Linked DNA regions of Diaphorobacter ruginosibacter. Each later gene encodes a partner of the first gene's protein in a complex. Links are inferred from orthologs where the notes say so. Each region holds a gene or a part of one and is shown in the gene's direction. Other genes may lie near its edges. The genes, in order: secY, secA and secG.

Region 1 (6,476 bases):
GTCCGTCCTCTGCATCAAGGTGCTGGGTGGTTCCAAGCGCCGCTATGCAAGCGTCGGCGACATCATCAAGGTGAGCGTCAAGGAAGCAGCACCGCGCGGCCGCGTCAAGAAAGGCGACGTCCTCAGCGCAGTGGTGGTTCGTACAGCCAAGGGCATCCGCCGTGGCGACGGTTCGCTCGTCAAATTCGATGGCAACGCAGCAGTGTTGCTGAACTCCAAGCTGGAGCCTATCGGCACCCGCATTTTTGGCCCCGTGACACGTGAACTGCGTACTGAAAAGTTCATGAAGATCGTGTCGTTGGCGCCTGAAGTTCTCTAAGGACACGAGTCATGAACAAGATTCGCAAGGGCGATGAAGTCATCGTGCTCACAGGGCGCGACAAGGGTAAGCGCGGCACAGTGTCGCTGCGCAAGGATGACTCCCACGTAATCGTGGAAGGCATCAATCTGGTCAAGAAGCACGTCAAGCCGAACCCCATGAAGGGTACGACTGGCGGCATCGTGGAAAAGGCCATGCCTATCCACCAGTCCAACGTGGCAATCTTCAATGCTGCTACGGGCAAGGCTGACCGCGTTGGTATCAAGGTGCAAGCTGACGGTTCGCGCGTTCGCGTGTTCAAGTCCAACGGCGCCGAAATCAAGGCAGCCTAAGGAGTCAACATGGCACGACTGCAAAAATACTATCGCGAAAAGATTGTTGCTGAACTCACAGAGAAGTTCGGCTACAAGTCTCCTATGGAAGTCCCGCGTCTGACCAAGATCACCCTGAACATGGGTGTGAGCGAAGCCGTGGCTGACAAGAAGGTGATGGACCACGCTGTGGGCGACCTGACCAAGATTGCTGGTCAGAAGCCTGTGGTGACCAAGGCCAAGAAGCCTATCGCCGGTTTCAAGATCCGTGAAGGCCAAGCCATTGGCTGCATGGTGACCCTGCGTGGCGTTCAGATGTACGAATTCCTGGACCGTTTCGTGACCGTGGCTCTGCCCCGCGTCCGTGACTTCCGTGGTATCTCCGGTCGCGCTTTCGACGGCCGTGGCAACTACAACATCGGCGTCAAAGAACAGATCATCTTCCCTGAAATTGAGTACGACAAGGTCGACGCACTGCGCGGTCTCAATATCAGCATCACCACAACGGCCAAGACCGACGACGAAGCCAAGGCGCTTCTGCAGGGCTTCCGTTTCCCGTTCAAGAACTAAAGGCAGCGTATGGCTAAAGTAGCTTTGATCCAGCGCGAACTCAAGCGCGAAAAACTGGCCGCCAAGTACGCTGCCAAGTACGCAGAACTGAAGGCAATTGCTGGCGATGCCAAGCGTAGCGATGAAGAGCGTGATGCAGCCCGTCTGGGTCTGCAGAAGCTCCCACGCAACGCCAACCCGACCCGTCAGCGCAACCGCTGCGAAATCACTGGCCGCCCACGTGGCACGTTCCGCCAGTTCGGTCTGGGTCGCGCAAAGATCCGTGAACTGGCTTTTGCTGGCGACATCCCCGGTGTCACCAAGGCCAGCTGGTAAGCAGGCAGGAGAGATACAACATGAGCATGAGTGATCCCATCGCTGACTTGCTGACCCGCATTCGCAATGCGCAAATGGTTTCCAAGGCATCCGTTTCGGTGCCATCTTCCAAGGTGAAGGTTGCCATTGCCCAAGTGCTGAAGGACGAGGGTTACATTGACGGCTTCCAAGTCAAGACGGAAGACGGCAAGTCCGAACTCGAAATCGCATTGAAGTACTACGCCGGTCGTCCAGTGATCGAGCGTATCGAGCGCGTGAGCCGCCCCGGCCTGCGTGTCTACAAGGGTCGTGATTCCATTCCTACCGTGCAGAACGGTCTGGGCGTGGCAATCGTCACCACTCCCAAGGGCGTGATGACTGACCGCAAGGCACGTGCTACCGGTGTGGGTGGCGAAGTGCTTTGCTACGTCGCTTAATCACTGGCATTGAGGAGAAAACTGAAATGTCCCGTGTAGGCAAATCCCCAGTGACCGTCCCACAAGGCGTGGACGTGTCGATGAACAACAACCAGATCAGCGTCAAGGGCGCAGGCGGCACTCTGTCCCTGACCCCCAGCGCCCTGGTGAAGGTGGCTCTGGAAGACGGCAAGCTGACGTTTGCCCCTGTCAATGAGTCCCGCGAAGCCAATGCCATGAGCGGCACCATGCGTCAGCTGGTGAACAACATGGTCTTGGGCGTGAGCAAGGGTTTCGAGAAGAAGCTGACGCTGATCGGCGTGGGCTTCAAGGCTGCTGCTTCGGGTTCCAAGCTGAACCTGGCCGTGGGCTTCTCGCACCCCGTGAACTTCGAGATGCCTGCGGGCATCACTGTGGCGACTCCCACGCCGACGGAAATCATCCTGAAGGGTGCAGACCGTCAGCGCGTTGGCCAGCTGGCTGCAGAAATCCGCGCTGTGCGTCCTCCCGAGCCTTACAAGGGCAAGGGCATCCGTTATGCGGATGAGAAGGTCGTCATCAAAGAGACCAAGAAGAAGTAAGGAGCTGCAACATGTTGACAAAGAAAGAGCAGCGTCTTCGTCGTGCCCGTCAGACGCGCATTCGTATTGCCCAGCAAGGCATCGCACGCCTGACCGTCAATCGTACGAACCTCCATATCTACGCGACGCTGATTTCCGGCGACGGCTCCAAGGTGCTGGCTTCGGCCTCCACTGCAGAAGCCGACGTGCGCAAGTCGCTCGGCGGTGCAGGCAAGGGCGGCAACGTCTCGGCTGCACAAGCCATCGGCAAGCGCATTGCTGAAAAGGCAAAGGCTGCTGGCGTTGAAAAAGTGGCTTTCGATCGCGCTGGTTTCGCATACCACGGCCGCGTGAAGGCTTTGGCTGAAGCTGCCCGCGAAGCGGGTCTGCAGTTCTAAGCGGAGCGGATAAAAATGGCAAAGTTTTCCCCCAAGGTGCAAGACGAAGGTCGTGACGACGGTCTGCGCGAAAAAATGATCGCGGTGAACCGCGTCACCAAGGTTGTGAAGGGTGGTCGTATTCTCGGCTTCGCTGCACTGACCGTGGTTGGCGACGGCGATGGCCGCGTTGGCATGGGCAAGGGCAAGTCCAAGGAAGTGCCTGCTGCCGTGCAGAAGGCTATGGAAGAAGCCCGTCGCAACATGGTGAAGGTGTCCCTGAAGGACGGCACCCTGCACCATACCGTGAACGGCCACCATGGCGCTGCACACGTGATGGTTGCTCCGGCCCCCAAGGGTACCGGCATCATCGCGGGCGGCCCGATGCGCGCAGTGTTCGAGGTGATGGGTATCACCGACATCGTTGCGAAGAGCCACGGCTCGTCCAATCCCTACAACATGGTTCGTGCAACATTCGACGCACTGGCTAACTCCACGACTCCCGCAGAAGTGGCAGCCAAGCGCGGCAAGAGCGTTGAAGACCTGTTCGCAGCCTGATTGAGAGGCAAGCAATGACAACGCAACAAACAGTCAAGATTCAACTGGTGCGCAGCCCTATCGGCACCAAGGAATCGCACCGCGCCACCGTGCGTGGCCTGGGTCTTCGCAAGCTCAACAGCGTGAGCGAACTCAAGGACACGCCTGAAGTGCGCGGCATGATCAACAAGATCAGCTATCTGGTCAAAGTCCTCTGAAAGGATTGATGATGGAACTCAATAGCATCAAGCCTGCAGACGGTGCAAAGCACGCCAAGCGTCGCGTGGGCCGTGGTATCGGCTCCGGCCTCGGCAAGACCGCCGGCCGCGGTCACAAGGGTCAGAAGTCGCGTTCGGGTGGCTACCACAAGGTAGGCTTCGAAGGCGGTCAGATGCCTCTGCAACGTCGTCTGCCCAAGCGCGGTTTCAAGTCTGCAGCACTGAAGTTCAACGCTGAAGTGACTCTGACGGCTCTGAACCAGCTCGGCCTGGCCGAAGTGGACGTGGCTGCATTGAAGAATGCCGGTCTGGTGGGCCAGCTGGCCAAGGTCGTGAAGGTGATCAAGTCTGGTGAACTCACCAAGGCTGTGAAGCTGAACGGCATTGGCGCTACAGCAGGCGCTAAGGCTGCCATCGAAGCAGCCGGCGGCTCCGTGGCCTGATTGGGCTAACAAGAAAGGCATCCGTGGCTACTAACGCAGCTCAAATCGCGAAAACGGGCAAGTTCGGCGATCTTCGTCGCCGGCTGGTGTTTTTGTTGCTGGCGTTGGTCGTCTACCGCATCGGGGCGCATATCCCGGTGCCTGGTATCGACCCAGCGCAGCTCCAGCAGCTGTTCAGTGGCCAACAAGGTGGCATTCTGAACCTGTTCAACATGTTCTCGGGTGGGGCGCTTTCGCGCTTCACGGTGTTCGCACTGGGGATCATGCCGTACATCTCGGCATCGATCATCATGCAGCTCATGACCTATGTGGTCCCGACATTTGAGCAGTTGAAGAAGGAAGGCGAAGCCGGCCGCAGGAAGATCACCCAGTACACGCGTTACGGTACGCTTGGCCTGGCCATCTTCCAGTCGCTTGGTATTGCTGTCGCTCTGGAGAGCTCCGCCGGCCTGGTGCTGAACCCCGGGTTCGGCTTCCGCATGACGGCCGTTGTCAGCCTCACCGCTGGCACCATGTTCCTCATGTGGCTGGGTGAGCAGATCACCGAGCGTGGATTGGGCAATGGTATTTCCATCCTGATCTTCGGTGGTATTGCTGCAGGCCTGCCGAGTGCTGTCGGTGGCATGCTGGAGCTTGTTCGTACCGGCGCCATGGGCCCGCTGGCGGCAATTCTGATCGTCGTGATCATTGCCCTGGTGACCTATTTCGTCGTGTTCGTGGAGCGCGGTCAGCGCAAGATTCTGGTCAATTACGCACGCCGACAGGTGGGCAACAAGGTGTATGGCGGTCAATCCTCCCATCTGCCTCTGAAGCTCAACATGGCGGGTGTGATCCCTCCGATCTTCGCTTCGTCCATCATCTTGTTGCCTGCTACTGTGGTGAACTGGTTCAGTGCCGGTGAGTCCATGCGCTGGTTGAAGGACATCGCGGGTACGCTTACCCCGGGTCAGCCAATCTATGTGCTGCTCTACGCTGCTGCAATCATTTTCTTCTGCTTCTTCTACACGGCGCTGGTGTTCAACAGCCGTGAGACAGCGGACAACTTGAAGAAGAGTGGTGCGTTCATTCCGGGCATCCGTCCTGGCGAGAACACAGCACGCTATATCGACAAGATCCTGGTGCGACTGACACTTGTGGGCGCTGTGTACATCACATTCGTCTGCCTGTTGCCGGAGTTCCTGATCCTGAAGTACAACGTGCCGTTCTATTTCGGCGGCACCTCACTCATGATCATCGTGGTCGTGACCATGGACTTCATGGCCCAGGTTCAGAACTACATGATGTCGCAGCAGTACGAGTCGTTGTTGAAGAAGGCTAACTTTAAAACAACGCTCTGACGCTGAGTCAAGCAAGAATCGGGCGGATACGGCATAATGCTGGGTTCGCCTGATAGCAACGGTAAATTGATGCCCTTCGATGTATCGCGGGCACAAGACTTTTGATGAGACTTTGTGTTCCGCTGCAGGCAGCCGGGACGATTGGAAATTTAGGAGAATGCAATGAGAGTTTCGGCTTCGGTCAAGAAGATTTGCCGCAACTGCAAAATCATCCGCCGCAAGGGCGTTGTGCGTGTCATCTGTACAGATGCCCGCCACAAGCAGCGCCAAGGCTGATTGAGACATTAGAGGACGCAAATGGCACGTATCGCTGGTATCAACATCCCTCCGCACAAGCACGCGGAGATTGGCCTGACTTCCATTTTCGGCATCGGTCGTACACGCGCTCGCAAGATCTGCGAAGCCTGCGGAATCGACTACGCCAAGAAGGTCAAGGACTTCACCGACGCTGATCTGGAAAAGATCCGCGACGAAATCGCCCAGTTCACCATCGAAGGTGACCTGCGTCGCGAAACCACCATGAACATCAAGCGTTTGATGGACATCGGTTGCTATCGCGGCTTCCGCCATCGCCGAGGCCTGCCAATGCGTGGCCAGCGTACGCGCACCAACGCCCGCACTCGCAAGGGTCCGCGCAAGGGCGCAGCGGCACTCAAGAAGTAAAGACTAGGTAGAGCACTATGGCTAAATCTCCCGCCAACAATGCTGCACAGCGTGTTCGCAAGAAGGTTCGCAAGAACGTTTCGGACGGCATCGCTCACGTGCACGCATCGTTCAACAACACGATCATCACCATCACTGATCGCCAAGGCAACGCCCTGTCGTGGGCTTCGTCCGGCGGCCAGGGTTTCAAGGGTTCGCGCAAGTCGACTCCGTTCGCTGCTCAGGTGGCTTCGGAAGTGGCCGGTCGCGCTGCCATTGAACAAGGTATCAAGAACCTCGACGTCGAGATCAAGGGCCCGGGCCCAGGTCGCGAGTCGTCGGTGCGCGCTCTCGGCGCACTGGGTATCCGCATCACTTCGATCTCCGATGTGACGCCGGTTCCCCACAACGGCTGCCGCCCTCAAAAGCGTCGTCGTATCTGATTTTTCAGT
Region 2 (11,177 bases), 640 kb from region 1 along the record:
CGTCTATCTGCACATGTTCCGCGGGCTGCTGTACGGCTCGTACCGCAAGCCGCGCGAACTGGTCTGGATCTTCGGCTGCGCCATCTTCCTTGCGCTGATGGCCGAGGCGTTCATGGGCTACCTGCTGCCATGGGGCCAGATGTCCTACTGGGGCGCGCAGGTCATCGTGAACCTGTTCGCCGCGATTCCCTTCGTCGGCCCCGACCTCGCGCTGCTGATCCGTGGCGACTATGTGGTGGGCGACGCAACGCTGAACCGCTTCTTCAGCTTCCACGTGATCGCGGTGCCGCTGGTGCTGCTCGGCCTGGTGGTGGCCCACCTGCTGGCGCTGCACGATGTGGGTTCCAACAACCCCGATGGCATCGAGATCAAGGGTCCGGGCAAGCCGGTCGACGACAAGGGCCACCCGCTCGACGGCGTGCCGTTCCATCCCTACTACACAGTGCACGACATCTTCGGCGTCTGCATCTTCCTGTTCATCTTCTCGGCGGTGGTGTTCTTCGCGCCTGAGTTTGGCGGGTACTTCCTCGAGTACAACAACTTCATTCCGGCCGACCCGCTGAAGACGCCGAACCACATCGCGCCCGTCTGGTACTTCACGCCGTTCTACTCGATGCTGCGTGCCATCACCAGCGAGATGATGTATGCGCTGATCGCCTGCGTGGTGCTGGGCGCCGGCTACGGCATCTTCAAGTCCGCACTGCCGAAGATCGCCAAGGGCGCGGTCGCGGTGGCTGCGATTGTCGTGATTGCCCTCATGCTCTCGATCGACGCCAAGTTCTGGGGCGTGGTGGTGATGGGTGGCGCTGTGATCATCCTGTTCTTCCTGCCATGGCTGGACCAAAGCCCTGCACGTTCCATTCGCTATCGTCCCGGCTGGCACAAGTGGCTGTATGCCATCTTCGTGGTCTGGTTCGTGGTTCTGGCATACCTTGGCGTCCAGCCACCGTCGCCGATCGGCGAGCGCGTCTCGCAGGTAGGTACGCTGTTCTATTTCGGCTTCTTCCTGTTGATGCCGTGGTGGTCCCGCCTGGGCGAGCCCAAGCCGGTACCGGACCGCGTCACCTTTGCCGCGCATTGAGCAGGAGCCACACACCATGATGAAAAAAGTTATCTTGACCCTGGTTGCGGCTCTGGGAATCGCCGCAGGAGCGCAGGCTGCCGAAGGAGGAATCGCCTGGGACAAGGCGCCTGTCAACGTGAGCGACACGGCGTCGCTGCAGAACGGCGCCAAGATCTTCGTGAACTATTGCCTGAACTGCCACTCGGCGGCCTTCATGCGCATCAACCGCTTGCAGGACATCGGCCTGAGCGAGCAGCAGATCAAGGACAACCTGATGTTCACCACCGAGAAGATCGGTGAGACCATGAAGGCGGCCATCGATCCGAAACAGGCCAAGGAGTGGTTTGGTGCCAACCCACCGGACCTCACCGTCATTGCCCGCTCGCGCGCCGGTCATCAGGGCACGGGGGCGGACTATCTCTACACCTTCCTGCGTACCTTCTACCGGGACGACACCAAGGCGACGGGCTGGAACAACCTGGCTTTCCCGAGCGTCGGCATGCCGCATCCGCTGTGGCAATTGCAGGGCGAGCGCCGTCCGGTCTTCGAGGAAGTCGAAAGCCACGGACAAAAGACTCAGGTATTCAAGGGGTGGGAACAGGTCAGCGCTGGTACCATGACGCCCCAGAAATACGATGAGGCTGTAGGTGATCTCGTGAATTACCTGCAATGGATGGGCGAACCAGCGCAAAATACGCGCGTCCGTGTGGGCGTCTGGGTTCTGTTCTTCCTGGGAATCATGACGTTCATTGCGTGGAGGCTCAACGCCGCCTACTGGAAAGACGTCAAGTAATCGCTGATCAACGACTTGTTCTATCAGCCGGGCGGTGCCCGGCTGGTGCAGAGTGGCCGCGCAAGCGTCCACTCTTTTGACTTTTTAGGAGCCGCTCACCATGATGGTGCTTTATTCGGGTACGACCTGTCCTTTTTCACACCGTTGCCGCTTCGTCCTGTTCGAAAAGGGCATGGATTTCGAAATCCGCGATGTGGATCTCTACAACAAGCCCGAAGACATCAATGTGATGAACCCGTACGGCCAGGTGCCGATTCTGGTCGAGCGCGACCTGATCCTGTACGAGTCGAACATCATCAACGAGTACATCGACGAGCGTTTCCCCCATCCCCAGCTGATGCCCGGTGACCCGGTCGACCGCGCCCGCGTGCGCCTGTTCCTGCTCAACTTCGAAAAGGAACTGTTCGTGCACGTGAACACGCTCGAGTCGCGCGCCTCCAAGGGCAACGACAAGGCGCTGGAAAAGGCCCGCTCGCACATCCGTGACCGCCTGACCCAGCTCGCGCCCGTGTTCCTGAAGAACAAGTACATGCTCGGCGAGAATTTCTCGATGCTCGACGTGGCGATTGCACCGCTGCTCTGGCGCCTTGACTACTATGGCATTGAGCTGAGCAAGAATGCAGCCCCGCTGCTGAAGTATGCAGAGCGCATCTTCTCGCGTCCTGCCTATATCGAGGCACTGACTCCTTCCGAAAAGGTGATGCGCAAGTAATCGCGTCTTGCCGAAGTCATTGCGCACCAACGCCTTTTCATCATGATCAACGCTCCGGAAATCTCATCCACCCGACCATATCTGGTCCGTGCGATTCACGAATGGTGCATCGACAACGGATTCACGCCCTACATCGTGGTGAGCGTGAACGAGTCCGTCCAGGTGCCCCGCGAATTCGTGAAGGATGGCGAGATCGTCCTGAACGCCAGTTACGACGCCACCAGCGGCCTGCAACTGGGCAATGATTTCATCGAGTTCAAGGCCCGTTTTGGCGGCGTGGCGCGTGAAATCATGGTGCCGGTGGGGCGCGTGGTGGCTGTCTACGCACGCGAGAACGGGCAGGGCATGGCATTCCCGCCGCCGGTGGACACCTTGTCGGGCGGCGCGGCACTGCATTCGATTGCACCCGCGCAGATGGGTGCACAACAGGGTGATGTGGGTGAGTCCCCCGATTCGCCTGCGGAGCGTACTCCGCCCCAACTGGTGCCCGTGGATGGCGGCAGCGCGTCGCTGGCCGATTCGGATGAGGACACTCCACCGCCCAAGCCTCCGGCCGGAGGTGGTGCGCGTCCGTCGTTGAAGCGGGTCAAGTAGGAAAGAGAAGCGGGGAAGATTTTTTCCTGCTTTTTCCGAAAAGACGCTGAAATCGACGCTAGAATAAGAGCTTCGCCGGTTTAGCTCAGTTGGTAGAGCACCCGCCTTGTAAGCGGTAGGTCGTCAGTTCGAATCCGACAACCGGCACCAGACAGAAAGCCCATATGCGCAAGCATGTGGGCTTTTTCTTTTCTTGGGCCGGTTGGTGGTGAAGTAGCGCGTTCTGTTATTGGTACTTCGTAGTTCGAAGCTCGTAGTTCGGGTGGGAGTAGGTGTTTGCTTTGAGGGTGGAGGCCGGGACTGCCCCCGGCGGGGCAGTAACTTTTTGCGCGCGCAAAAAGTCACCAAAAAGGCGTTCTTAATACCCACGGCAGAACTCACTCTGCGCCTGCGGCGCTCCGTTCAGACAGCCGCCGTGAGTCAGTTGAAGGGGAGGAGCACTCGGCACGTCGCTGCGCTCGTGCCTGGACATCTCGCGACTTCGCGAGATGTATCGTGCCCCAATTCAACACTGCTGTTCAAAGTGGGCGCAGTCAGCTCGCCCGAAGTCGGGCGAGCCCGGCACGAGCGAAGCAATGTGCCGTATACACCTCTTGCAAGCTGACTCGCGGTGTTTGTTCGAACGGAGCGCCGCAGGCGCGCAGTGAGTTTCACCGCGTGCCCCCGCATTCCAAGCGCATTTTTGGTGACTTTTTGGGCAAGACCAAAAAGTTACTGCCCCGCCGGGGGCACTCCCGGCCTCTACCCTGAAACACAGGAAGCAGAAGGCTGCAAGAAAGCAAGAAAGCAAGCAACCACCCCACACAAGTCACCCCGCACTACGAGCCTGAATCTTGATACGGATGAACTGAACATCCCACCCTTTGGACCGCAAGTGCGCCTCGAACGATGGCAGCAACTGTCGGAGCTTGGAGGCCGCCGCATTGCCCTTGACCAGCAGGCACCAGGTGCTCCCTTCAATGGGCCCGGCCTGGATGGATGCCCGCATCCCGGGGGGAATCAGGGGCTCGATGGCCTTGAGGCGGGCGCTCGAGTCGCTGGTCAGCCGGGACAGCTGTGCCAGCGTAGGGGATGCCTGTGCGGCTTGCAGCAGAGGGATGGCTTGATGGCGTCGTAGCATGTGGGATGTGTGCCGCTGAAATGCAGGCGGGGCGGGCGTTGCCTTCAATTATCGGCGTGCGCAAACAGCGCCGCCAGTATCGCGCAGAGCGAATGGTGTCGGCCAGCGGGCCGAAATCCGACAAACCCGCGCATCCACCCAGCTCTCCGAACAAATCTGAAGGGCCATGCACAGTGCGCGAGTAGAATCCGACCACGAGCCCCCGCCTTCGGATGCGGTGCAGCAGTTCAACCGCCTGTTGCAATTTCCGGGAGCGGCCCCATCTGATACCAATTCGTCTTAGGGATTACGGTCGCTCCGGCGCGCCTCTGCGCGTTGGGCGGTCCTGTTTGCATGGCCACCAACTTTCTCACCAAATTATTTGGCAGCCGTAATGATCGGTTGCTTAAAACATATCGCAAAACCGTTGTTCGCATCAATGCCCTCGAGCCCGAGTTCGAGAAGCTGACCGACGACCAGCTGCGTGGCAAGACACAGGAGTTCAAGGACCGCGTCGCCAAGGGCGAATCGCTGGACAGCCTGCTTCCCGAAGCATTCGCCGTGGTTCGCGAGGGTTCCAAGCGCATCATGAAGATGCGCCACTTCGATGTGCAGATGCTGGGCGGCATGGCTCTTCACTACGGCAAGATCGCTGAAATGCGTACCGGCGAAGGCAAGACGCTGACCGCCACGCTGCCCGTGTATCTGAACGCGTTGTCCGGCAAGGGCGTGCACGTGGTGACGGTGAACGATTACCTCGCCAACCGTGATGCGACCTGGATGGGCCGTCTCTACAACTTCCTGGGCCTGTCGGTCGGCATCAACCTGCCGCAGATGCCGCGCGAGGAAAAGCAGACGGCCTACGGCGCAGACATCACCTACGGTACGAACAACGAATACGGTTTTGACTACCTGCGCGACAACATGGTCTACGAAGGCCAGGAACGCGTGCAGCGCGGGCTGAACTTCGCCATCGTCGACGAAGTGGACTCGATCCTGATCGACGAGGCGCGCACGCCGCTGATCATCAGCGGCCAGGCCGAGGACCATACCGCCATGTATGTGGCGATGAACAAGGTGATTCCGGCGCTCACGCGCCAGGAAGGCGAAGCCGATCCGCGCACGGGCGAAGGCGTCACCAAGCCGGGCGATTTCACGCTCGACGAGAAGTCGCATCAGGTGTTCCTGACCGAGCAGGGCCATGAGCATGCGGAGCAGCTGCTCACGCAGGCGGGCCTGATTGCAGAAGGCGCATCGGTCTACGATCCTTCCAACATTGCGCTCATGCACCACCTGTATGCAGCGCTGCGCGCCAACCATCTCTACCACCGCGACCAGCACTACGTCGTGCAGAACGGCGAGATCGTGATCGTCGACGAGTTCACGGGTCGCCTGATGGCGGGACGCCGCTGGAGCGATGGCCTGCACCAGGCCGTGGAAGCCAAGGAAGGCGTGGAGATCCAGGCCGAGAACCAGACCCTGGCCTCGATCACCTTCCAGAACTATTTCCGCCTGTACGCAAAGCTGTCCGGCATGACCGGCACGGCCGACACGGAAGCCTACGAATTCCAGGAAATCTACGGCCTCGAGACCGTGGTGATTCCTCCGAATCGTCCGAGCAAGCGCGACGACCAGCTCGACCGCGTCTACAAGACCACGCGCGAGAAGTACGAAGCGGCGATCAAGGACATCCGCGAATGCCATGAGCGTGGCCAGCCGGTACTCGTGGGCACGACCTCGATCGAGAACTCCGAAATCATCGACGAGCTGCTCAACCGCGAGAACCTGCCCCATCAGGTGCTGAATGCCAAGCAGCATGCACGCGAGGCGGACATCGTTGCGCAGGCAGGCCGTCCGGGCATGATCACCATTGCCACGAACATGGCCGGCCGCGGTACCGACATCGTGCTGGGCGGCAACATCGAGAAGGCCATTGCGGCCATCGAGGCCGACGAGTCTCTCGATGAGTCCGCACGCGCGGCGCGCATCCAGCAGGCACGCGACGATTGGAAGGTCGATCACGAGAAGGTGGCGGCGCTGGGCGGTTTGCGCATCATCGCCACCGAGCGCCATGAGTCGCGCCGTATCGACAACCAGCTGCGTGGCCGCTCCGGCCGCCAGGGCGATCCGGGCTCCTCGCGCTTCTATCTGAGCCTGGATGACCAGCTCATGCGCATCTTCGCGGGTGACCGCGTCAAGGCCATCATGGATCGCCTGAAGATGCCCGATGGCGAGGCCATCGAGGCCGGTATCGTCACGCGCAGCATCGAATCCGCGCAGCGTAAGGTGGAGGCGCGCAACTTCGACATCCGCAAGCAGTTGCTTGAGTATGACGACGTCGCCAACGACCAGCGCAAGGTGATCTACCAGCAACGCAACGAGATTCTCGATGCGAAGGACCTGGGCGTCCTGATCGCCGCCATGCGCGACGACTGCATGGCCGACGTGGTGCGCCAGTACGTGCCCCAGGAGTCGGTGGAAGAGCAGTGGGACCTGCCCGGGCTCGAAAAGGCGCTGGCTGCCGATTGGCAGATCCAGTTGCCGCTGCAGCAGGACGTGCAGGGCTCCGAGTCCATCACCGATGAGGAAATCCTCGAAAAGGTGCAGGCCGCGGCGCGCGAGCAGTTCGAGGCCAAGGTGGCGATGGTCGGCAGCGAGAACTTCAACCAGTTCGAGCGCATGGTGCTGCTGCAGAGCTTCGACTCCAACTGGCGTGATCATCTCTCGGCGCTGGACTATCTGCGCCAGGGCATCCACCTGCGCGGCTATGCGCAAAAGCAGCCCAAGCAGGAATACAAGCGCGAAGCGTTCGAGTTGTTCCGCCAGCTGATCGACCAGGTCAAGAACGCGGTCACACGTACGCTCATGACGGTGCAGATCCAGTCCAACGAGCAACTGGACCAGGCATCGCAGGCCCTGGAAGACCAGGGCGACCGCCTGGGCGGCGCCACCTACCATGGCAGCTCCGACCTGACCGAGGGCTCCGATCCGGATGCACCCGAGAACCAGCCGCTGCCCTCCGAATACGAGGGCCTGCGCATCAGCCGCAACGACCCTTGCCCGTGCGGAAGCGGCAAGAAGTACAAGCAGTGCCACGGCAAACTCGCCTGATCTGCTGCACTAAAAATAACACGGGCTTCATGCCCGTGTTTTTGCTTGTACGATCAGGAATTCCCCGGGTGTAACTCCGGGGGCGATCGAAATTCTCAGTACCTTTCCCTCTTCGCTTTCAAGGACAGCGCCAAATGCCAGTGAACCTTTCAGCTCCTGATGCTTCCTCTCTCCATCCCGTTCCCGGTGTGCGCATTGGTGTGACGGAAGCCGGCGTGCGCAAGGCCAACCGCAAGGACGTCACGGTTTTCCTGCTGGACGAGGGTGCGGCCGTCGCGGGCGTGTTCACCAAGAACCGTTTCTGCGCGGCACCCGTGCAGATCTGCCGTGAACATCTGGCCCAGGGAGGCGCCATCCGCGCGATGGTGATCAACACCGGCAATGCCAATGCCGGTACGGGTGCCGACGGCCTGGCCCGTGCCCACGCCACCTGCGCGGCCATGAGCGAACTGCTGGGCGTGCGCAGCGAGCAGATCCTTCCGTTCTCGACAGGCGTGATCATGGAGTCGCTGCCCGTGGATCGCATCACCGCCGCGCTGCCGAAGGCGATCGGCGAGGCACGGCCTGACAACTGGGGCGAAGCCGCACAGGGCATCATGACCACCGACACGGTGCCCAAGGCCTGCAGCACGCAAGTGAAGCTGGGCGATGCGCTGGTCACCGTGACGGGCATCTCCAAGGGCGCCGGCATGATCCGTCCGAACATGGCGACCATGCTGAGCTTTGTTGCCACCGATGCGCAGATCGCTCCGGAACTGATGAATGGCCTGGTGCGCGAACTGGCCGACCAGTCGTTCAACCGCATCACCATCGACGGCGACACGTCGACCAATGATTCGTTCATCCTGGTGGCATCGCAGAAGGCCTCGAACACTCCCGTGACCTCGCTCGACAGCGAGCACGGCAAGCTGCTCAAGGCGGCCTTGCTGGAGGTGGCACAGAAACTGTCGCAAGCCATCGTTCGCGATGGTGAAGGCGCGACCAAGTTCATCACGGTGCGCGTGGAAGGTGGCAAGACGTCCGACGAGTGCCGCCTGGTGGCCTACGCGATTGCCCATTCGCCGCTTGTCAAGACCGCATTCTTCGCCAGCGATCCGAACCTGGGGCGCATCCTGGCAGCGGTGGGCTACGCCGGCATCGAGGATCTTGACCAGACCCGCATCGAACTGTTCCTGGACGACGTGCATGTGGCCACGCAGGGTGGCCGCAATCCTTCGTACAAGGAGGAAGACGGCCAGCGCGTGATGAAGCAGAGCGAGATCACGGTGCGTGTGCAACTGGGCCGCGGCACTGCAGAGGACACCGTCTGGACCTGCGACCTGAGCCATGAGTACGTCACCATCAACGCGGACTACCGCTCCTGATGGATGTTTTTCGGGAGTGCCGATTCACCGCTGGTCGACAACCCACTTGAATCGGACTTATCCAGACAGAAGAAGCCAGAGACATGAACGAAGCCTTCGAACGCCTGCTGATGCGGGCCGAGCAACTGATCGACCGAATTGAATCCGTGCTGCCCAAGCCGCTCTCCGAGCCGGACTGGGGGGCTGCCGTGGCCTGGCGCTATCGCAAGCGCAGCAGCGGTCACGGTACGCTCGAGCCGGTGCGACACCTGGCGGCCATGCAGCTCGACGAGCTCAAGGAAATTGATGGGCAAAAGGAAAAGATCCAGCGCAACACGCAGCAGTTCGTGGAAGGCAAGCCTGCCAACAACGTCCTGCTGACAGGGGCCCGCGGAACGGGCAAGTCCTCGCTCATCAAGGCCTGCCTGAATGCCTATGCGCCCCAGGGTCTGCGCCTGATCGAGGTGGACAAGACGGACCTGACCGACCTGCCGGACATCGTCGAGGTGGTATCGGGCCGCCCCGAGAAGTTCATCGTGTACTGCGACGACCTGAGCTTCGAGGATGGCGAGGCGAGCTACAAGGCACTCAAGTCGATTCTCGATGGCTCGGTGGCTGCATCGACGCCGAATGTGCTGATCTATGCGACCAGCAACCGTCGCCATCTGCTGCCCGAGTACATGAAGGAAAACCTCAGCTACACGCACACGGACGATGGCGAGGTGCATCCCGGCGAGGCGGTGGAGGAGAAGATCTCGCTGTCCGAGCGTTTCGGCCTGTGGGTGAGCTTCTACCCCTTCAGCCAGGAGGAGTACCTCACCATCGTCGCGCAATGGTTGCGTTCGCTGGGTGTGGCCGATGCAGCCATCCAGCAATCGCGCCCCGAGGCGCTGGTCTGGGCGCTGGAGCGCGGCTCACGCAGCGGCCGCGTGGCCTACCAGTTCGCGCGTGATTTTGCGGGGCGCCAGTCGAATGTCTGAGCATGCGCCGCGCAAGCACACCGAGGTCGCGGTGGGCATCCTGCTGAAATCCAACGGGGAGATGCTGCTCACCTCGCGACCCGAAGGCAAGCCCTATGCCGGCTACTGGGAGTTTCCGGGAGGCAAGCTCGAAGCGGGGGAAACCGTCGAGCAGGCGCTGCGCCGTGAACTTCAGGAAGAGCTCGGCATCACCATCGGCACGGCCAGTGTCTGGAAGGTGACCGAGCACGACTATCCGCATGCGCTGGTGCGCCTGCATTGGTGCAAGGTGTTCGAGTGGCAGGGCGAGTTCGAGATGCGCGAGGGCCAGAGCATGTCCTGGGAGCCCTGGCCGCCCCAGGTCAAGCCCATCCTGCCGGGCGCCGTGCCGGTGCTGGAATGGTTTGCCGAAGAGCGCGGCGAACCTTTCGATCCGGCCACCATTGGCTGAACACGCTCTCGGGCGCGTTGATGCGTTCTCAGTTTCCGAGCTTGGGGTCGCCGTAGAGGTTGTCCTCGGGCGGTGCCTCGGTGGGAACGCGAAAATCCTCATTGGCCCATGCGCCCAGATCGATCTGCTTGCAGCGTTCGCTGCAGAAGGGGCGGAAGCGATTGGCGGGCGTGAACAGACTCTTCCCGCCGCAGGTGGGGCAGGGTACGTACTTGGGGCCGGAGCCCGCCTCTGCCTGAGCAGGTGGGGCTGGCGTCGGCGAATCGGCTTTCTTCGTCATGGTCGGTTGGGGGCTGGATGGACGCGAGACGCGTGGCACCCTTGCTGTTGTCAGATCAGGAACACAGCGTGAGCTCGAAGCTCGCGTCTTCCGCTGCGGGCAGCAGCTTGCCTGATTCATCCTGTTGCATCAGGCGCACGGAAACCAGCAGGCGGTTTCCGCTGATCTCGGGGATCAGGTGCAGCGAAGGATCGATCCGCAGGCGCAGCAGATTGAAGGTGCGGCCGTGCGGCAGCGTTTGCTGGAACTGGCCGCGTGTCGTGACCACCTTCTGCGGCATGCCCGAATCGCGCATCAGGCGCAGCAGAACCAGAACGGATTCGGCCAGTGGCGCAAGCGTGCCGGCCCAATCCTCCAGATCACGCTGGCGCTGTTCGGGCGAAAGGTGGCGCCACGCATGGTAGGCGGGCAGATCGAAGCCACAGGTGCCGCCCGGAATACCGATGCGGCTGCGGATGCCCATCAGCCACTCGTTCTCGGCAAGCGGTTGTCCCGTCTTGCCGGGCTGGCCGTTCAGGTCGGCAAAACAGCCATCCAGCTGCGCGATGAATCCGTCGAGCACTTTCTCTGAAATGGAAGGATTGCCTCGATAGGAGTCGAGCAGGAGTTTCTGCTTGTCCAGGTCCTTCAATACATCCGTCTTCAGATCGGCTCGGGCGGCAACATCCATGATCTCGAACATGGTGACCAGTGCGAAATGGTGGTCTGTCGGATGCGCGCGCGGAATCAATTCGCCGAGGCGGCGAAACAATTGCTCCAGCCGTAAGTAGGT
Region 3 (9,127 bases), 800 kb from region 1 along the record:
GTCGACGCCGGCCTCGTGCTGCGTCGCCGCCTGACCATCACGGGATCGACCCTGAGGCCGCGTCCGGTCGAGTTCAAGGGTGCAATTGCCAGGTCGCTGCGCGAGCGTGTCTGGCCGTTGCTTGCGGCTGGCAAGGTTCGTCCTGTGATCCACAGCACCTTCCCGGCCGATCAGGCAGCGCAGGCGCATGAATTGATGGAATCCAATCAACATACAGGCAAGATCGTTCTGACTTGGGGCTCATGAACAACAAGAAACTCATCGCCGGAAACTGGAAAATGAATGGCAGCCTTGCTGCCAATGCCGCACTGCTGAGCGCGTTGCGCGAAGGTGTCGGCGCGCGTGCGCGCTGCGACATCGCCGTGGCCGTTCCTGCGCCTTACCTCGCGCAGGTACAGCAGCTGGTTGCCAATTCGCCCATCGCCCTTGGTGCGCAGGACGTCTCGGCACATGAATCCGGTGCGTACACCGGTGAAATGTCGGCCGCGATGCTGGGCGAGTTCGGTGTGCGCTACGTGCTGGTCGGCCATTCCGAGCGCCGCCAGTACCATGGCGAGACGGATGCCGTCGTCGGTGCGAAGGCGCAGCGTGCCCTTGCTGCCGGCATCACGCCGATCGTGTGCGTCGGCGAAACACTGGCAGAGCGCGAAGAAGGGAAGACGGAGGCGGTCGTCAAGCGCCAGCTGGCGGCGGCAATCCACGCCGTGAGCCACTGCGTGAGCGAGATCATCGTCGCGTATGAACCGGTCTGGGCTATCGGTACAGGCAAGACGGCCACGCCCGAGCAGGCGCAGCAGGTGCATGCCGTGCTCCGTGCTCAGTTGGCGGCAGCCTCGCAGCGTGCGGCAGATATCAAGCTGCTCTATGGCGGCAGCATGAATGCGGCCAATGCCGCCGAGCTGCTGGCGCAGCCCGATATCGATGGGGGTCTGGTCGGAGGCGCTTCGCTGAAGGCGGCCGACTTCCTGCAAATCATTTCCGCGGCATCCTGAAGCCGCAATCAAACCGTATACGAATACGTTAGGAGTTAGAACATGGGTATGTTGGTCAATATCATTCTGGCGGTGCAGATCCTGTCCGCGCTCGGCATGATCGGTCTGATCCTGGTGCAGCACGGCAAGGGCGCCGACATGGGCGCCGCGTTCGGCAGCGGCAGCTCGGGCAGCCTGTTTGGTGCATCGGGCAGCGCGAACTTCCTGTCGCGCAGCACGGCGGCGCTTGCCACCGTGTTCTTCGTGTCCACGCTGGCGCTGGCCTACTTCGGCAATGCGCGTCCGACCAGCACCGGCAGCGTGCTCGAGGGCCCTGCCGCCGCTGTTCCTGCGCCGGCCGCAGGGCCTGCCAGTACAGACGCTTCGGTGCCTGCGCCTGCTGCCGTGCCGGCTTCCGGCGCTGCCGAAATTCCGAAGAACTAAAAAAATTAGAAATTTCTGCGTTCTTGGTTGTGACAGGGTTTTTCCGGAGTAGAATACCGTTCTGTCTGGAAAGCCAAACAGTCTGAAGCAAAGCGAAGGACTCCTCATGCCATCCGGACGCAGTCAAATGCCGTCGTGGTGAAATTGGTAGACACGCTATCTTGAGGGGGTAGTGGCGAAAGCTGTGCGAGTTCGAGTCTCGCCGACGGCACCAATACACAAAGACCAACCCAGGCTTGCTCGGCAAGCGGCAAGCCTGGGTCCCGGCCTTCTGCGGTGAGCGCCCTCCGATGAACCTCGATCAATACCTCCCCGTTCTTTTGTTCATCCTGGTTGGTATCGGCGTAGGCGTCGTACCTCTGGCACTAGGGTACATTCTGGGCCCCAATCGCCCGGACGAAGCAAAAAACTCCCCCTACGAATGCGGCTTTGAAGCATTCGACGACGCGCGCATGAAATTCGATGTGCGCTACTACCTCGTTGCCATTCTCTTCATCCTGTTCGATCTGGAAATCGCCTTCCTCTTCCCGTGGGCGGTGACCTTGCAAGACGTCGGCATGACGGGCTTTGTGGCAGTGCTGGTGTTCCTGGCCATTCTGGTCGTGGGCTTCGCCTACGAGTGGAAAAAAGGCGCCCTCGACTGGGAATGACCGGTCGTTCAAAGGACAAAGACGATGATTGAAGGTGTGATGAGCAAGGGCTTCGTCACCACGAGCTACGACTCGGTGGTGAACTGGGCCAAGACCGGATCGCTGTGGCCCATGACCTTTGGTCTGGCGTGCTGCGCGGTGGAGATGATGCATGCGGCCGCTGCGCGCTACGACATCGGCCGCTTTGGTGCTGAAGTGTTCCGCGCGAGTCCGCGTCACTCCGACCTGATGATTGTTGCCGGCACGCTGTGCAACAAGATGGCGCCGGCGATGCGCAAGGTCTACGACCAGATGTCCGAGCCGCGCTGGGTGATCTCCATGGGATCGTGCGCGAATGGCGGCGGCTACTACCACTACAGCTACTCGGTGGTGCGCGGATGCGACCGCATCGTACCGGTGGATGTCTATGTGCCGGGCTGCCCTCCGACAGCCGAAGCGTTGATCTACGGCATCATCCAGCTGCAGCAGAAGATTCGCCGCACCAACACCATCGCCCGCGTCTGAAGAGGTGAATATGACTGTCAATGCAATTCACCCTGAAATCCTGCGCGACAACCTCGCCTCCGTGCTCGGCGACAAGGTGCGCAGCATCAGCATCGCGCTCGACGAGGTGACCATCGAGGTTCCGGCCGCCCACTATTTCGAAGTCATGCAGACCCTGCGTGACGCAGCCAGCTGCAAGTTCGAGATCCTGATGGATCTGTGCGGCGTGGACTATTCGGCCTATGCGGGCGTGGGTACCGACGGCCCGCGCTTTGCGGTGGTCTCGCACCTGCTTTCCGTGACGCTGAACCAGCGCGTGCGCGTGCGTGCGTTCTGCGTGGATGACGATTTCCCCGTGCTGCCCACGATCTCCGAGATCTGGGCGGGTGCCAACTGGTTCGAGCGCGAGGCGTTCGACCTGTTCGGCATCGTCTTCGACGGCCACGATGACCTGCGCCGCATTCTGACCGACTATGGCTTCATCGGCCACCCGTTCCGCAAGGACTTCCCGCTGTCGGGCCATGTCGAAATGCGCTACGACGCGGAGGCCGCGCGTGTGGTCTACCAACCGGTGACCATCGAGCCGCGGGAAATCACCCCGCGCATCATCCGGGAAGACAACTACGGGGGGCTGCATTGAAAGGCGCGCAAGCGCCTTTTTGACGGAAGACCATGGCTGAAATCAAGAACTACTCACTGAACTTTGGTCCGCAGCACCCAGCAGCGCACGGTGTGCTGCGTCTGGTGCTTGAGCTGGACGGCGAAGTCGTTCAGCGCGCCGATCCCCACATCGGCCTGCTGCATCGCGCGACCGAGAAGCTCGCCGAAAGCAAGACCTTCATCCAGTCGCTCCCCTACATGGACCGGCTGGACTACTGCTCGATGATGTGCAACGAGCACGCCTATTGCCTGGCCATCGAGAAGCTGCTGGGCATCGAGGTGCCGATCCGCGCGCAGTACATCCGCGTGATGTATTCCGAGATCACCCGCATCATGAACCACCTGATGTGGCTGGGTTCGTCGGGCAACGACGCCGGCAGCTCCACCATCCTGATCTACTCGTTCCGCGAGCGTGAAGACCTGATGGACATGTACGAGGCGGTGTCGGGTGCGCGCATGCATGCGGCCTATTTCCGCCCGGGTGGCGTGTACCGCGATCTGCCGGATTCCATGCCCCAGTACAAGGCAAGCAAGGTCCGCAATGCCCGTGCGATCGAGGAGATCAACAAGAACCGTCAGGGTTCGCTGCTGGACTTCATCGACGATTTCACGGCACGTTTCCCCAAGAACTGCGACGAGTACGAGACCCTGCTCACCGACAACCGTATCTGGAAGCAGCGCAACGTCGACATCGGCGTGGTGACCGCAGAGCGCGCGATGAACCTCGGCCTGACAGGTCCGATGCTGCGTGCCTCCGGCCTGGCCTGGGACATGCGCAAGAGCCAGCCCTACGAAGTCTACGACCGCCTCGACTTCGACGTGCCGGTCGGCACCAAGGGCGACTGCTATGACCGCTATCTGGTACGCGTGGCCGAGATGCGCGAGTCCAACCGCATCATCAAGCAATGCGTGGACTGGCTTCGTGCCAATCCCGGCCCGGTCATCACCGAGAACCATAAGATTGCACCGCCTGCACGCGAAGGCATGAAGAGCAACATGGAGGACCTGATCCACCATTTCAAGCTCTTCACCGAAGGTTTCCATGTGCCGGAAGGCGAAGCCTATGCATCCGTCGAACATCCCAAGGGCGAGTTCGGCATTTACCTCATCAGCGATGGCGCGAACAAGCCCTATCGCCTGAAGATCCGTCCACCAGGATTCGCACACCTGTCCGCCATGGACGAGCTGTGCCGCGGCCACATGCTGGCCGATGCTGTGATGGTGCTGAGCACCTTGGACATCGTGTTTGGAGACGTTGACCGATGATTACTGAAGCGACCAAGGAGCGCTTTGCGCGTGAGGTGGCCAAGTACCCGGCTGATCAGAAGCAGTCGGCCGTCATGGCCTGCCTGTCGATCGTCCAGCAGGAGCAGGGCTGGGTCAGCGCCGAGAGCGAGGCGGTGATCGCCGAAGTTCTCGGCATGCCCGAGATCGCGGTGCACGAAGTCACCACGTTCTACAACATGTACAACCAGCAGCCTGTCGGCAAGTACAAGCTCAACGTCTGCACCAACCTGCCTTGCCAACTGCGCGACGGCTACAAGGCGCTGCACCATCTCGAGCACAGGCTTGGCATCAAGATGGGCCAGACCACGGCCGACGGCCTGTTCACGCTGCAGCAGTCGGAATGCCTCGGCGCTTGCGCCGATTCGCCCGTGATGCTGGTGAACGACCGCTGCATGTGCAGCTTCATGAGCAATGAAAAGCTCGACGAACTGATCGACGGCCTCAAGGCTGCGGAGGGCAAGGCATGATGAATGCAGCAGCCAATGCCGTCCTGAACAAGTTCGCCGCCACCGGTGTCGAGACCTGCTTCCATGACCGCCACATCAATCCGCAGATCTATGCGGACCTGAACGGCAGCAACTGGTCCATCAAGGACTACGAAGCGCGCGGCGGCTACGTCGCGCTGCGCAAGCTGCTCGGCAAGGATGGCGGCGAGGGTCTCACGCAGGACCAGGTCATCGCCACCATGAAGGAAAGCGGCCTGCGCGGCCGTGGCGGCGCGGGCTTCCCCACGGGCCTCAAGTGGAGCTTCATGCCCCGCCAGTTCCCCGGCCAGAAGCACCTCGTCTGCAATTCGGACGAGGGTGAGCCGGGTACCTGCAAGGACCGCGACATCCTGATGTTCAACCCCCACATCGTCATCGAAGGCATGATCATTGCCGCGTATGCGATGGGCATTTCGGTGGGCTACAACTACATCCACGGCGAGATCTTCCAGGTCTACGAGCGCTTTGAAGCCGCTCTGGAGGAAGCCCGTGCAGCCGGGTACCTCGGCGACAACATCATGGGCAGCAGCTTCAGCTTCCAACTGCATGCGCACCATGGTTTCGGCGCCTACATCTGCGGCGAGGAAACCGCGCTGCTCGAATCGCTGGAAGGCAAGAAGGGGCAGCCGCGCTTCAAGCCGCCGTTCCCTGCCAGCTTCGGCCTGTACGGCAAGCCGACGACCATCAACAACACCGAGACATTCGCGGCCGTGCCGTGGATCATCCGCAATGGCGGGCAGGCCTACCTCGAGTGCGGCAAGCCCAACAACGGCGGTACCAAGATTTTCTCGGTGAGCGGTGACGTGAACCTGCCGGGCAACTACGAGATTCCGCTCGGCACACCGTTCAGCAAGCTGCTCGAGCTCGCGGGCGGCGTGCGCACCGGCCGCAAGCTCAAGGCCGTGATCCCCGGTGGATCGTCTTCGCCCGTGCTGCCCGCCGACATCATGATGGAATGCACGATGGACTACGACTCCATCTCCAAGGCCGGCTCCATGCTGGGCTCGGGCGCCGTGATCGTGATGGATGATTCGCGCGACATGGTCGAGAGCCTGCTGCGCCTGTCGTACTTCTATCAGCACGAGTCCTGCGGCCAGTGCACCCCCTGCCGCGAAGGCACGGGCTGGCTGTGGCGCGTGGTCAACCGCATTCAGCACGGTGAAGGCCGTCCGGAAGATATCGAACTGCTGGATTCGGTGTCGGTGAACATCATGGGCCGCACGATCTGTGCGCTGGGCGATGCGGCTGCAATGCCGGTGCGCGCCATGATCAAGCACTTCCGTCACGAGTTTGAAGCGAAGATCCAGAACGCTTCCAAGCAGGCTGCATAAGCCGCCGGATCGCGAGAAAAGCATATGGTTGAAATTGAACTGGACGGTAAGAAGGTAGAGGTGTCCGAAGGCAGCATGGTCATGCATGCGGCTGAGAAGGCGGGCACCTACATCCCTCACTTCTGCTACCACAAGAAACTGTCGATTGCGGCGAACTGCCGCATGTGCCTCGTGGACGTCGAGAAGGCGCCCAAGGCCATGCCTGCGTGCGCCACGCCGGTCACGCAGGGCATGATCGTCCGCACCAAGAGCGAGAAGGCCATCAAGGCCCAGCAATCGGTGATGGAATTCCTGCTGATCAATCACCCGCTGGACTGCCCGATCTGCGACCAGGGCGGCGAGTGCCAGCTGCAGGATCTGGCTGTCGGCTACGGTGGCTCCACTTCGCGCTACGAAGAGGAAAAGCGCGTCGTTCCTGTGAAGGACGTCGGCCCGCTGATCTCCATGCAGGAGATGACCCGCTGCATCCACTGCACCCGCTGCGTGCGCTTCGGCCAGGAAGTGGCCGGCGTGATGGAGCTCGGCATGATCAACCGTGGCGAGCACTCCGAGATCACCACGGTGTTGGGCGACACGGTCGACTCCGAGCTTTCGGGCAACATGATCGACATCTGTCCCGTGGGTGCACTCACGAGCAAGCCGTTCCGCTACAGCGCCCGTACCTGGGAACTGTCGCGCCGCAAGTCGGTATCGCCGCATGATTCCACGGGCTCGAACCTGATCGTCCAGGTCAAGAACCACAAGGTGATGCGTGTCGTTCCGTTCGAGAACGAAGAAGTCAACGAGTGCTGGATTGCCGACCGTGACCGCTTCTCCTACGAGTCCCTGAACGGTGAAGAGCGCCTGACCAGCCCGATGCTCAAGCAGGGCGGCGAGTGGAAGGAAGTCGACTGGCAGACCGCTCTGGAATACGTGGCCAACGGCCTGCGCGGCATCAAGAACGACCATGGCGCCAACAGCATCGGTGCGCTGGTCAGCCCGCACAGCACGCTGGAAGAGCTGTACTTGGCCGGTTCGCTGGTGCGCGGCATCGGCAGCGACAACGTCGACTACCGCCTGCGCAATTCGGAATTCGAAGCGCCCCAGGGTGTGCGCTGGCTGGGCACGTCGATCGCTTCGCTGTCGACGCTGCAATCCGTGCTGGTAGTGGGTTCCAACCTGCGCAAGGATCATCCGCTGTTCGCTCAGCGCATCCGCCAGGCCACCCGCAAGGGCTGCGCCGTGAACGTCATCAACGCCTCGGTCCACGACTGGGCGATGCCGGTGGCGCAGGCCATCGTGGCTCCGTCCGCCCTGTGGACCGACGCACTGGCTCAGATCGCTGCCGCCGTGGCCGCGGAGAAGTCCATGCCGACACCGATCGCCGTGGAAAGCGTGAGCGAAGGTGCGCGTGCCGTGGCTGCATCGCTGCTGTCGGGTGAGCGCAAGGCGATCCTGCTGGGCAATGCCGCGGCGCATCACGCCAACGCATCGAACCTGCTGGCACTGGCCCGGTTCATCGGCGAGCAGACGGGCGCATCCGTCGGCTATCTGACCGAAGCAGCCAACACCGTGGGCGCGCAGTGGGCCAAGGCCCAGCCGCAGCAGGGCGGGCTGAATGCCGGCCAGATGCTGCAGGGCGCACTCAAGGCCGTGCTGCTGCTGAACACCGAGCCGGAGTTCGACTCCTCCGCAGGCGCACAGGCCAAGTCGGCCCTGAACAACGCACAGATGGTGGTGACCATGAGCCCTTTCAAGGCCAACATGGAATTCTCCGATGTGCTGCTGCCGATCGCTCCGTTCAGCGAAACCGCAGGTACTTTCGTCAACGCGGAAGGCCGCGTGCAGAGCTTCCACGCCGTGGTCAAGCCTGCAGGCGACGCGCGTCCCGCATGGAAGGTTCTGCGTGTTCTGGGCAACCTGATGGATCTGCAGGACATGAACTACGAGACCTCGCAGGACGTGCTGGCCCGCATCACGGGCAAGCAGGCCGGCGAAGTGACCTCGGTTCCCGCCGAGCTGTTGAACAACGCCACCAAGGCGCCGCTGAAGGCCGAGAAGGCCCCATCCGCCGAACCGTGCGTTGCAAGCATCTACCAACTGGACAGCCTGGTGCGCCGCGCACCTTCGCTGCAACTGACTGCTGACGGTCGTGCAGCACTGAAAGGAGCTGCCCAATGATTGACGCAATCTACAACGGCGGCCTGAACGCCATTCAGGCGGCCTGGTGGACAGGCGTGGTATGGCCGGTCCTCTGGATTTTGCTCAAGATCGTCTGCATCGTGGCCCCGCTGATGGGCGCCGTGGCGTATCTGACGCTGTGGGAGCGCAAGCTGCTCGGCTTCATGCAGATCCGTTTCGGTCCCAACCGCGTCGGCCCCATGGGCCTGCTGCAGCCCCTGGCCGACGGCCTGAAGCTGCTGACCAAGGAACTGATCCAGCCGACGGCGGCTGCCAAGGGCCTGTTCTACCTGGGCCCGCTGATGGCCATCATGCCGGCCCTGGCCGCCTGGGTGGCGATTCCCTTCGCGCCCGATGTCGCACTGGCCAACGTGAATGCCGGCCTGCTGCTGATCATGGCGATCACCTCGATCGAAGTCTACGGCGTGATCATCGCCGGCTGGTCCTCGAACTCGAAGTACGCCTTCCTCGGCGCGCTGCGTGCTTCCGCGCAGATGGTGTCCTATGAAATCGCCATGGGCTTCTGCTTCCTGGTGGTGATCATGGTGTCGGGTTCGATGAACCTGACCGAAATCGTCGCCGGCCAGAGCCAGGGCACTTTCGCGGCCATGGGTGCGGGCATCCTGTCGTGGAACTGGCTGCCGCTGCTGCCGATC

The links.
Region 2: the proteins of secY (region 1) and secA are in contact, whole or in part, in a crystal structure (PDB 3DIN), measured with the Thermotoga maritima proteins. The link is inferred for Diaphorobacter ruginosibacter from one-to-one orthologs. Residues at the interface, in WP_004081795.1 of Thermotoga maritima: Glu108, Gly109, Glu110, Glu111, Ala236, Glu237, Arg238, Arg239, Ile240, Thr241, Ile242, Gln243, Tyr244, Ala245, Arg246, Arg247, Val248, Thr249, Gly250, Arg251, Arg252, Val253, Tyr254, Gly256, Ala257, Ser258, Thr259, Tyr260, Leu261, Pro262; in WP_004082002.1 of Thermotoga maritima: Glu261, Ala262, Arg263, Lys300, Ala301, Arg302, Thr303, Ile304, Ile305, Leu323, Tyr324, Asp325, Pro326, Val329, Ser330, Tyr333, Ile336, Lys340, Phe345, Val349, Glu363, Phe364, Tyr374, Ser375, Gly376, Gly377, Glu393, Ile395, Thr482, Ser483.
Region 3: secY (region 1) and secG share a complex: the UniProt entries of both Escherichia coli proteins name them as parts of the sec protein translocase complex. The link is inferred for Diaphorobacter ruginosibacter from one-to-one orthologs.

What each region holds. Positions count from the first base shown.
Region 1 is NZ_CP060714.1:399,987-406,462, forward strand. Bases 3,300-6,225 are described here. They hold secY (preprotein translocase subunit SecY), read left to right. Parts: upstream 3,300-4,068; coding sequence 4,069-5,382; downstream 5,383-6,225. Other genes in these bases: rpsE (30S ribosomal protein S5), read left to right, coding at 3,300-3,405; rpmD (50S ribosomal protein L30), read left to right, coding at 3,420-3,602; rplO (50S ribosomal protein L15), read left to right, coding at 3,614-4,045; rpmJ (50S ribosomal protein L36), read left to right, coding at 5,545-5,658; rpsM (30S ribosomal protein S13), read left to right, coding at 5,680-6,045. Also shown: rplN (50S ribosomal protein L14), read left to right, coding at 1-319; rplX (50S ribosomal protein L24), read left to right, coding at 331-651; rplE (50S ribosomal protein L5), read left to right, coding at 661-1,200; rpsN (30S ribosomal protein S14), read left to right, coding at 1,210-1,515; rpsH (30S ribosomal protein S8), read left to right, coding at 1,536-1,931; rplF (50S ribosomal protein L6), read left to right, coding at 1,958-2,491; rplR (50S ribosomal protein L18), read left to right, coding at 2,503-2,868; more of rpsE, read left to right, coding at 2,884-3,299; more of rpsK, read left to right, coding at 6,226-6,467. UniProt on the Escherichia coli protein: The central subunit of the protein translocation channel SecYEG. Consists of two halves formed by TMs 1-5 and 6-10.
Region 2 is NZ_CP060714.1:1,035,045-1,046,221, forward strand. Bases 4,298-7,572 are described here. They hold secA (preprotein translocase subunit SecA), read left to right. Parts: upstream 4,298-4,615; coding sequence 4,616-7,372; downstream 7,373-7,572. Other genes in these bases: argJ (bifunctional glutamate N-acetyltransferase/amino-acid acetyltransferase ArgJ), read left to right, coding at 7,507-7,572. Outside these bases: H9K76_RS04675 (cytochrome b), read left to right, coding at 1-1,081; H9K76_RS04680 (cytochrome c1), read left to right, coding at 1,101-1,856; H9K76_RS04685 (glutathione S-transferase N-terminal domain-containing protein), read left to right, coding at 1,957-2,568; H9K76_RS04690 (ClpXP protease specificity-enhancing factor), read left to right, coding at 2,611-3,162; H9K76_RS04700 (hypothetical protein), read right to left, coding at 3,971-4,282; more of argJ, read left to right, coding at 7,573-8,736; H9K76_RS04715 (ATP-binding protein), read left to right, coding at 8,820-9,695; 8-oxo-dGTP diphosphatase MutT, read left to right, coding at 9,688-10,125; H9K76_RS04725 (DNA gyrase inhibitor YacG), read right to left, coding at 10,154-10,405; cell division protein ZapD, read right to left, coding at 10,461-11,177. UniProt on the Escherichia coli protein: Required for protein export, interacts with the SecYEG preprotein conducting channel.
Region 3 is NZ_CP060714.1:1,199,898-1,209,024, forward strand. What follows is about bases 1-2,724. They hold secG (preprotein translocase subunit SecG), read left to right. Parts: upstream 1-1,034; coding sequence 1,035-1,415; downstream 1,416-2,724. Other genes in these bases: H9K76_RS05485 (NAD(P)H-quinone oxidoreductase), read left to right, coding at 1-246; tpiA (triose-phosphate isomerase), read left to right, coding at 243-992; H9K76_RS05505 (NADH-quinone oxidoreductase subunit A), read left to right, coding at 1,706-2,065; H9K76_RS05510 (NuoB/complex I 20 kDa subunit family protein), read left to right, coding at 2,090-2,569; H9K76_RS05515 (NADH-quinone oxidoreductase subunit C), read left to right, coding at 2,580-2,724. Also shown: more of H9K76_RS05515, read left to right, coding at 2,725-3,188; H9K76_RS05520 (NADH-quinone oxidoreductase subunit D), read left to right, coding at 3,221-4,474; NADH-quinone oxidoreductase subunit NuoE, read left to right, coding at 4,471-4,962; NADH-quinone oxidoreductase subunit NuoF, read left to right, coding at 4,962-6,311; NADH-quinone oxidoreductase subunit NuoG, read left to right, coding at 6,336-8,471; NADH-quinone oxidoreductase subunit NuoH, read left to right, coding at 8,468-9,127. UniProt on the Escherichia coli protein: Subunit of the protein translocation channel SecYEG. Overexpression of some hybrid proteins has been thought to jam the protein secretion apparatus resulting in cell death; while this may be true it also results in FtsH-mediated degradation of SecY.